DNA from 3 places in the Comamonas sp. MYb396 genome. Region 2 is predicted to be linked to each of the others. Evidence: predicted binding sites of a transcription regulator. Region 2 holds the regulator's gene; each other region holds the start of a gene.
The links. The regulator sigma-54, encoded in region 2, starts transcription at its own class of promoters, with help from an activator protein. The targets are predictions, from matches to a motif close to TGGCANGNAANCTGCTTT.

Region 1 (3,274 bases), on a different contig from region 2:
TGCGCTGCGCGCCCAGGTGCAGGCCGGGCGGCTCACGCCCCCCGCCTGTACCGATGCCTTTGCGCGCCTGATTGCCGGCTGTCTGTCCGTCGTGTTTGAGGCGGCTGACAGCGCCAATGAGCCCGAGATATCGCGCATGCTGGTGGCCCTGTTCCACCTGATGCAGGGCAAGGAGCTGGCCGGGCAGGAGCGCGCCTGCGGCACCAGTGCCTTTGCCTCGGGCCAGCTGCAGCCCGGTGCCCGGGCGCAGTGGCTGCATTTGATCGAATCGCAGGAGCGCTGCTTTGAGGTGTTTGCCAGCCTGGCCACGCCGCGCGTGCTGGTGCTGTGGCAGGCCCATATGGCGGGCGATACCGATATGGCGGCGGTGGAACGCATGCGCCGTGTGGCCCATACCGCGAGCGGGGCCAGCCTGAGCCGCAGCTGGAGCGCCGACTGGTTTGCCGCCTGCAGCCACCGGCTCGATGCCTTGCATGGCGTGGAGACCTTGGTCGCGCAGGAGCTGCAGGTGCTGTGCCTGCACAAGCTGCAGGCGCAGGAGCAGGCGCTGGCGGCCTTGCAGGCGTTGCCGCCGGGCGCTGAACCTGCCCAAGCGGGCGCAGAGGGCGCTGAGGGCAGCGAAGGCGGTATGGCCTTTTTCGAGGCCTCGGCGCCGCCCGATACCTGGTCGCTCGATGCCGTGGGCGCGCCGGCGCTGGGGCGCGATATCCTGTCGCTGGTGCAGCAGCAATCGCAGCGGCTGCAGACCATGCAGAGCCAGATTGATGAAGCCAGGACGGCCCTGCATGAGCGCAAGACCCTGGAGCGCGCCAAGGGCCTGCTGATGGCCCAGCACCAGCTCAGCGAGAGCGATGCCTACCAGCTGCTGCGCCAGACGGCGATGAACCAGAACAAGCGCATGCTGGAGGTGGCCGAGGCCGTGCTGGCAATGGCGGCCTTGGTGCCTCAAGCCCCTGCAGCGCCTGCAGCCCCTGCTGCAACTGAGCGCTAGCAGCTTTTCCCCGCGCACCAAAGCATGGCAGCCGCTGGCCCGCAGGCTGCTGCAATGCACCATTGCAGGGACGCGGGCCGCTGTGTTGCGCCGGCCCAGGTCGGCTCTCCAGAGGGAAGCACTGCAATTTTTGAATTGGCATGGAATATGCATTGATCTTCCCAACCAGGCCAAAGGCGGCCTGTTTCCGGTAATCGCGAGTTATTTCGGGACAACGGCGTCCCTTTCCTGATGGTGCAAGCCCTCAGCGAAAGGACGCCGTTTTTTGTTTTTGGAATCTGCAACGCCTTCGATGGAGTTTGACAAGAATGACGATACGCCCCACCCCTGACACCGCCCTGGCGGCAGAGGCTTCGCCCGCTTCTTCGCTGCTGGCCGGCCGCCGCCAGTTCTTGCGCCATGGCGCCCAGGCAGCGGCCGCCACCTTTGTCTACAGCGCGCTGGGCCACCAGGGCGTCTGGGCCGCCGGCTCGGATGCGCCGGAGAAAAAAGAGGTCAATATCGGCTTTATCCCGCTGACTGACTGCGCCAGCGTGGTGATGGCCTCGGTGCTGGGCCTGGACCAGAAGTACGGCGTCAAGATCACGCCGACCAAGGAAGCGAGCTGGGCCGGCGTGCGCGACAAGCTGGTCAATGGCGACCTGGACTTTGCCCATGTGCTCTACGGCCTGGTCTACGGCGTGCAGCTGGGCGTGGGCAGCCCGCAAAAGGACATGGCGGTGCTGATGACGCTCAACCGCAATGGCCAGGCGATCACCCTGTCCAAAAAGCTGGCCGACAAGGGCGCCGTCGATGCCGCGTCGCTGGCCAAGCTGATGGGCGCGGAAAAGCGCGAATACACCTTTGCGCAGACCTTCCCCACGGGCACCCATGCGATGTGGCTGTACTACTGGCTGGCGAGCGCGGGCATCCATCCGCTCAAGGATGCGAAAGTGATCACCGTGCCGCCGCCGCAGATGGTGGCCAATATGCGCGTGGGCAATATGGATGGCTTTTGCGTGGGCGAGCCCTGGGGCCACCGCGCGATCATGGATGGCATCGGCATCACGGCCGTCACCACCCAGGACATCTGGCGCGACCACCCAGAAAAGGTGCTGGGCTGCACGCAGGACTTTGTCAGCCGCCACCCCAATACGGCACGCGCCGTGACCATGGCGATTCTGGAGGCGGGCCGCTGGATCGATGCCAGCTTGCAGAACAAGCAGAAGATGGCCGAGACCATTGCCGGCAAGGCCTATGTGAACACCAGCGTGGATGCCATCAACCAGCGCATTCTGGGCCGCTACCAAAATGGCCTGGGCAAGACCTGGGACGACCCCAACCACATGAAGTTCTTTGCCGATGGCGAGGCCAGCTACCCCTATCTGTCCGATGGCATGTGGTTCCTCACCCAGCACAAGCGCTGGGGTTTGCTCAAGAGCCACCCTGACTACCTGGCTGTGGCCAAGAAGATCAACCAGACCGCCCTGTACAAGGAAGCGGCTGCGCAGCTGAAGATCGCCGTGCCCAAGTCGGACATGCGCAGCAGCCAGCTGATCGACGGCAAGGTCTGGGATGGCTCGGACCCCGCCAAGTACGCCGACAGCTTTGCCCTCAAGGCCTGATAAGGAGCACCCCATGCCAGCTGCATTGCGAGAGAGTGTGTCGTCCTTGCCGACACCGGCCACGGCCCCGGCCCTGGCTGAACGCAAGGTGTTGTCCATCCATGAGCACATGGCGCGCAGCCTGCCCGCGTCGGGCGCGCTGAGCCCGCCCGCTGCGGCAGCGCCGGCCGTGCCTGCCCCAGTGGCCCCGCGCGATGGCGCCGCCGTCTGGCAGCAGCGCTTTGGCAGCTTGGTGCAAAGCCTGCTGCCGCCTGTGCTGGGCTTTGGCCTGCTGCTGGTGCTGTGGTCCATCGTCGCCCAGGGCAACCCCGGCATTCCGGGCCCGCAGGAGACCTGGGCCCAGGCGCAGGAGATCTTTCGCGATCCCTTCTACCGCAACGGCCCCAATGACCAGGGCGTGGGCTGGAATGTGCTGGCCTCGCTGCAGCGGGTGAGCATTGGCTTTGGCCTGGCGGCGCTGGTCGGCATTCCGCTGGGCTTTGTCATTGGCCGCTTTGACTTTCTCTCGCGCATGTTCAACCCGGTGATCAGCCTGCTGCGCCCGGTATCGCCCCTGGCCTGGCTGCCGATTGGCCTGCTGGTGTTCAAGGGCGCGAACCCGGCGGCGATCTGGACCATCTTCATCTGCTCGATCTGGCCGATGGTAATCAACACGGCAGTCGGCGTGCAGCGCGTGCCG
Region 2 (3,274 bases):
GCTACCGCGAGACCACGCTGACCGACCAGGTCAGTGGCCCGCTGATCGTCTACAACAACCTGAGCGACACCTTCACGGTCTCCGGCCAAAAGGGTGCCCAGGCGGCGGCCGATCCCAAGCCCGGCGCGCCCAAGAAGGACCGCGTGCGCGTGATCCTGACGCCCAAGGCCGACGCCAAGGCGGACGACAAGGCCAGCGCCCCGGCCAAGCCCGCTGCCGATGACAAGACGCCATTGCGCCCCAGCACCCAACTGAACGACGGAGCCAAGTAACCGTGGCAGAAAACTCGTCGACCATTTCCGTCAATGCCCGGGTCGCCAACAGCGACCACCGCAGCCAGCTGGAGGTCTTGCACCTGGAGAAGTCCTACGGCAGCCGCAAGGTGGTCAAGGATGTATCGCTGTCGGTGCGCAAAGGCGAAGTGGTGGGTTTGCTCGGCCCCAATGGCGCGGGCAAGACCACCTCGTTCTACATGATCGTGGGCCTGGTGCGCAGCGATGGCGGGGATATCCGCATCGATGGGCAGTCGGTGGCCAATATGCCGATCCACCAGCGCTCGCAGCTGGGCCTGTCCTACCTGCCGCAGGAAGCCTCGATCTTTCGCAAGCTCAGCGTGCAGGACAATGTGCGCGCCGTGCTGGAGCTGCAAAAGGATGAGCATGGCAAGCCGCTCTCGCGCGCCGAGGTCGAGCGCCAGCTCACCGCGCTGCTGCAGGAGCTGCGGGTCGAGCACCTGCGCGAGTCACCGTCGGTGGCGCTGTCCGGCGGTGAGCGCCGCCGCGTCGAGATCGCCCGTGCACTGGCCACCCAGCCCCGTTTCATCTTGCTCGACGAGCCCTTCGCCGGCATCGACCCCATCGCCGTGATCGAGATCCAGCGCATTGTCGCCTTCCTCAAGGAGCGCGGCATTGGCGTGCTGATCACCGACCACAATGTGCGCGAAACCCTGGGTATCTGTGACCATGCCTGCATCATCAGCGATGGCAAGGTGCTGGCCGCCGGGACGCCGCAAGAGATTGTGGAGAACGCAGAGGTCCGGAGGGTGTATCTGGGTGAACATTTCCGTATGTGACACCGCACGCCTTGGCGGGCGTGCCAGCCAAGCTACCGACCCGCGTTGCGGGCCCGGTAGGGCTGATCTGTTGCCAACTGCCGCAGCCGCTGCAAAGGCGCAGCCATGATGCCGTCGCTGTCGCTGCGCGTATCGCAGAATCTGACCCTGACGCCCCAGCTGCAGCAGTCGATTCGCCTGTTGCAGCTGTCCACGCAGGAGCTGACGCAGGAAGTCGAGCAGATGCTCGACGAAAACCCGTTTCTGGAGCGTGAGGGCGAAGAGGCAACCGAGGCCGAAGCCGGTAAAGAAGCCGCTGAATCTGCCGAAGCTGCAGAAGCAGCCGACAAGGTTGCCGATACTGCTGCCAGCGCCGACACCAACAACAGCAGCGATTTCGAGCCCGGAACCTCCGACCAGCCGCTGGATTTTGCTGCGGGCAAGGAAACCGGCGTCGATGCCGAGGCCGCTGCCGGCGATTCGGCATCGGACTGGGAAGAGTGGGGCGGCGATCTGCCCGCCCGCTCCAGCGCAGGCGATGACGACGACGAGACGCCGATGTCCGACCGGCGCAGCGAGCACCTGAGCCTGCAGGATGTGCTGCACCGCCAGGCCTTGTCGCTGCGCCTGTGCCAGGAAGACCGGGCCGCACTCTACTTTCTGATCGAATCGCTGAACGACGACGGCTACCTCGAAGAAACGCTGGCCGAGCTCGCGCAAAGCTTTGGCGATGCCTCGGACCCCGAGCGCTACGAGGCGCTGCTGCACCACCTGACCGTGGCGCTGCGCTTGCTGCAAAGCCTGGAGCCGATTGGTGTGGGCGCGCGCAACCTGTCCGAGTGCATGCAGCTGCAGATCAAGGCCCAGCAGCGCCTCTTGGATGAAGAGGGCTCGGACACGCCCGAGGCCGATGCGCTGGCGCTGGAGACTGCCTTGCTGGTCTGCCAGGAGTCCCTTGATCTGCTGGCGCGCCGTGATGTGCGCAAGCTGGTGCAGCTGACCGGCTGTAACGAGGCGGCGGTGCGCAGCGCGCTGGCGCTGATCGCCAAGCTCGAACCCCGCCCCGGCCGGCCCTATGCCGATGTGGACCGCAACACCATCATCCCCGATGTCATCGTGCGACCCAGCAATGAGCGCGGCCTGCCGGTGCCCGGTTTCAGCGTGCAGCTCAATGCCGAGGTGATGCCGCGCCTGCGCGTGCAGGATGTCTACGCCAATGCCTTGCGCAGCCACAAGGGCAGCGAAGGCCATGGCGCGCTGCAGCAGCGGCTGCAGGAGGCGCGCTGGTTCATCAAGAACATCCAGCAGCGCTTTGACACCATCTTGCGCGTCTCGCAGGCCATCGTCGAGCGCCAGCGCAATTTCTTTGTGCATGGCGAGCTGGCGATGCGCCCCATGGTGCTGCGCGAGATTGCCGATGAGCTGGGCCTGCACGAATCCACCATCAGCCGCGTGACGACGGCCAAGTACATGGCCACGCCGCAGGGCACGTTTGAGCTCAAGTACTTTTTTGGCTCGGGCCTGGGCACCGAGACAGGCGGCAGCGCGTCGAGCACGGCCGTCAAGGCGCTGATCAAGCAGCTGCTGGACGAGGAAAGCGCGAAGAAGCCGCTGTCGGATGCAAAAATCGCCGATCTGCTGCAGGCCCAGGGCATTGAATGCGCGCGCCGCACGGTGGCCAAGTACCGCGAGGCGATGCGCATCCCGCCGGCCAGCCTGCGCAAGGCGCTGTAAACGCAAGCAGCCCGGGCCCATAAAAAAACCGCAGTTGCGTTATGCACTGCGGTTTTTGCTTTCGGATGGCGCCGTTTTACTTCGGCCACAGCCACCAGATGAACAAGGCCAGTACGGCCAGCATCAGGCCGAACTTGGTGAGCTTGTAGGCGGTCTTGTTCCAGGCCTTGAAGCGGCGGCGGTACTGGCCCATGTAGAACGAGATCTTGAAGATGCGGCTGATGAAGCCGCGCGGATCGCCTTCGTTGTTGGGCGAGCTGGCAGCAGCCACCACATGCGTGCCCAGCCAGCGGTTGAGCCACTGTGCAAAGCCATTGGTCATCGGGCGCTCGACATCGCAGAACAGCACGATGCGGTTGCCTTCGGAGCCGTTCTCGGCCCAGTGCATAAAGGTCTCGTCAAAGATCACGCCTTCGCCCTCGCGCCAGCTGTAGGGCGTGCCATCGACCTCGATCATGCAGCGGTCATCATTGGGCGCCAGCACGGCGA
Region 3 (3,274 bases), on a different contig from region 2:
AGCCTATGTGGACTAGGAGGATGGGAAGAAAGCACGCATGCGCCTTGCCCACTGCTACGGGCGGACCGTGGCAGCACCATGACAAGGGCGGGATAACCCGGGATTCTACTGTGCCCCGCCAGGACACGTAGCCGCATGGACAACAGGCCAATGGCAGCAGTGGGATAATCATGGGCTATGACGATCAAAATCAATACCGAAGACGATATTGCGCAGATGCGCATCGCAGGCCGCCTGGCCTCGGAGGTCTTGGACTACATCACCCCCCACATCCAACCGGGTATCACCACCAAGCAAATCGATCTGCTGTGCGCCGAGGCGATGGAAAAGCAAGGCACCAAATCGGCCTGCCTGGGCTACCAGCCGCCAGGCATGACGCCCTACCCTGCCTATGTCTGCACCTCGGTGAACCACGTGGTCTGCCATGGCATCCCCAATGACAAGCCGCTCAAGAAGGGCGACATCGTCAATGTGGATGTGACCATCATCACGCCCGAAGGCTATTTTGGCGACAACAGCCGCATGTTCGTGATCGGCGAAGGCACGATTGCCGGCAAGCGCCTGTGCCAGCTGACCTTTGAAGCCATGTGGCATGGCATCGTGCAGGTCAAGAATGGCGCACACCTGGGCGATATCGGCCATGCGATCCAGAAGTTTGCCGAAGGCCAGGGCCTGTCGGTCGTGCGCGAGTACTGCGGCCACGGCATCGGCAAGGTGTTCCACGACGAGCCGCAGGTGCTGCACTACGGCCGCCCTGGCACCGGCGTCGAGCTCAAGACCGGCATGATCTTCACGATCGAGCCCATGCTCAACCTGGGCAAGAAGGACATCAAGGACCTGGGCAATGACGGCTGGACCGTCATCACCAAGGACCACAGCCTCTCGGCCCAGTGGGAAGTCGAAGTGCTGGTGACCGACACCGGCTACGAAGTGCTGACCTGGTCGGAAGGCTCGCCCACGCCACCCAGCTTTGTGACCAGCACCAAGTGCTGATCGGGCGCTGATACTGCACCGATAAATCGCTGCGCGCGTGCCGGGCCTGCCCGGCACCAGCCCACACCAAGGCGGCACTGCAACCAGCATGCCGCCTTGGTCGTTTCTGGCACTCCCGCCTCCTCCATGCCCCCATTTGGTGCGTAGTGGCATGAAATGTGCTTACTCGCTGCTGCTGTTGATTGCTATGGCACACTGCCAACGACAGCATAGTTAGGCACCATGAACGATCCTCGCATTCCGCAGCTGCGCGAGCAGTACCAGGCGCAACGCAGCGCCCTGTTTGATGACATCATGGCCGGGGGCAGCAGCACCCGGGGCATACAGACCCAGCTGCGCAAGCTCTCGCAGCTGGCCGATGGGCTGCTGCGCGATCTCTGGCACCTGGCCGGCCTGCCCGGCCGCCTGAACCTGGTGGGGGTGGGCGGCTTTGGCCGGGGCAAGCTGTTTCCCTATTCCGATATCGATGTGCTGCTGCTGCTGCCCGAAGGCACCGATCCGGAGCAGGACAGCGAATTGCGCACCGCGATCGAGCAGTTCATCGGCTCGTGCTGGGATGCCGGGCTGGAAATTGGCTCGAGCGTGCGCACCATCAGCCAGTGCATCAGCGAAGCCCAGGCTGATGTGACGGTGCAGACAGCGCTGCTGGAGTCGCGCCGCATCATTGGCTCGCCCCGCCTCTACCACCTGTTCCAGGCGGCGCTGGCCCAGTCCATCAAGCCCGATGCCTTTGTCGTGGCCAAGGTGCTGGAGATGCAGCAGCGCCACAACAAGTACGAGAACACCGTCTATGCGCTCGAGCCCAACTGCAAGGAATCGCCCGGTGGCCTGCGCGATCTGCAGCTGATCCTCTGGCTGGGCCGCGCCACGGGCCTGGGCAGCCGCTGGAAGGAGTTGGCCGACAAGGGGCTGGCGACCGTCTACGAGGTGCGCAACCTGCAGCGCAACGAGGACCTGATCTGCCTCATCCGCGCGCGGCTGCACATTGTGGCGCGGCGCCGCGAGGACCGGCTGGTGTTCGACCTGCAAACGCCGGTGGCCGAATCCTTTGGCTTCAAGACCATCACCCCGGCCGGCCAGCGCTTTCCCAAGCGCGCCAGCGAGGAGCTGATGAAGCGCTACTACTGGGCTGCCAAGGCCGTGGCCCAGCTCACGCAGATCCTGATGCTGAACATGGACGAGCGCCTGCACCCGGGCAACCACACCTTGCGCCGCATCGATGACGAGTTCTACGACAAGGCCGGCCTCATCGAGGTCGCCGACGACGAGGTCTACCAGCGCAACCCGCATGCGATCTTGCGCACCTTCTTGCTCTACGAGACCGAGCCGGGCTTGAAGGACCTGTCGGCCCGTACCTTCCGCGCGCTCTACCATGCGCGCCAGCTGATGGATGCGCAGTTCCGGCGTGACCCGGTCAACCGCGCCACCTTCATGCAGATCCTGCAGCAGCCCCATGGCATCACCCATGCGATGCGGCTGCTCAACCAGACCTCGGTGCTGGGGCGCTACCTCTGGCCGTTCCGCCGCATCGTGGGCCAGATGCAGCACGACCTGTTCCATGTCTACACGGTGGACCAGCACATCCTGATGGTGTTGCGCAATGTGCGGCGCTTTTTCATGGCCGAGCATGCGCATGAGTACCCGTTCTGCTCCCAGCTGGCCGCTGGCTGGGACAAGCCCTGGATTCTGTACCTGGCCGCCCTGTTCCACGATATCGGCAAGGGCCGGGGTGGTGACCATTCGGAGATCGGTGCGCTCGAAGTCAAGCGTTTTTGCCGCGACCACCAGATTGCCAAGGAGGACCGGCAGCTGGTCGAGTTCCTGGTGCGCGAGCACCTGACGATGAGCCAGGTCGCGCAAAAGCAGGATACGTCCGACCCCGAGGTGATCACCGCCTTTGCCCAGCGCATGGGCAATGAGCGCCGGCTCACCGCGCTCTACCTGCTGACCGTCGCCGACATCCGTGGCACCAGCCCCAAGGTCTGGAATGCCTGGAAAGGCAAGCTGCTCGAAGACCTGTACCGCTCGACGCTGCGCGTACTGGGCGGGCGGGCACCCGATGTGGCCGCGCAGGTGGAAATCCGCAAGCGCGAAGCGCTGGTGCTGCTGGCGCTGTCGGCCCAGCCCCATGAATCGCAAAAAGCGCTGTGGGACACGCTGGGCCTCGATTATTTTCTGCGCCACGAGGCCGCCGATATCGCCTGGCATACGCGCCACCTGTCACGCGCCGTGGGCAGCAAGGCCACCTTGGTGCGTGCGCGCCAGTCGCTGGCCGGCGAAG

Region 1: WH265_RS16245 (CmpA/NrtA family ABC transporter substrate-binding protein) is a predicted target of sigma-54. The motif match lies at 1,128-1,145, and genes of this name have one in related genera.
Region 3: WH265_RS23795 ([protein-PII] uridylyltransferase) is a predicted target of sigma-54. The motif match lies at 1,141-1,158, and genes of this name have one in related genera.

What each region holds. Positions count from the first base shown of each region.
Region 1 is NZ_JBBGYU010000006.1:380,217-383,490, forward strand. It holds gene WH265_RS16240 (nitrate- and nitrite sensing domain-containing protein) at 1-991, shown strand, start outside; gene WH265_RS16245 (CmpA/NrtA family ABC transporter substrate-binding protein) at 1,300-2,595, shown strand; gene ntrB (nitrate ABC transporter permease) at 2,705-3,274, shown strand, end outside.
Region 2 is NZ_JBBGYU010000011.1:14,524-17,797, forward strand. It holds gene lptA (lipopolysaccharide transport periplasmic protein LptA) at 1-272, shown strand, start outside; gene lptB (LPS export ABC transporter ATP-binding protein) at 296-1,072, shown strand; gene WH265_RS21325 (RNA polymerase factor sigma-54) at 1,178-2,785, shown strand; gene WH265_RS21330 (aspartyl/asparaginyl beta-hydroxylase domain-containing protein) at 2,862-3,274, opposite strand, start outside.
Region 3 is NZ_JBBGYU010000015.1:27,784-31,057, forward strand. It holds gene map (type I methionyl aminopeptidase) at 178-993, shown strand; gene WH265_RS23795 ([protein-PII] uridylyltransferase) at 1,216-3,274, shown strand, end outside.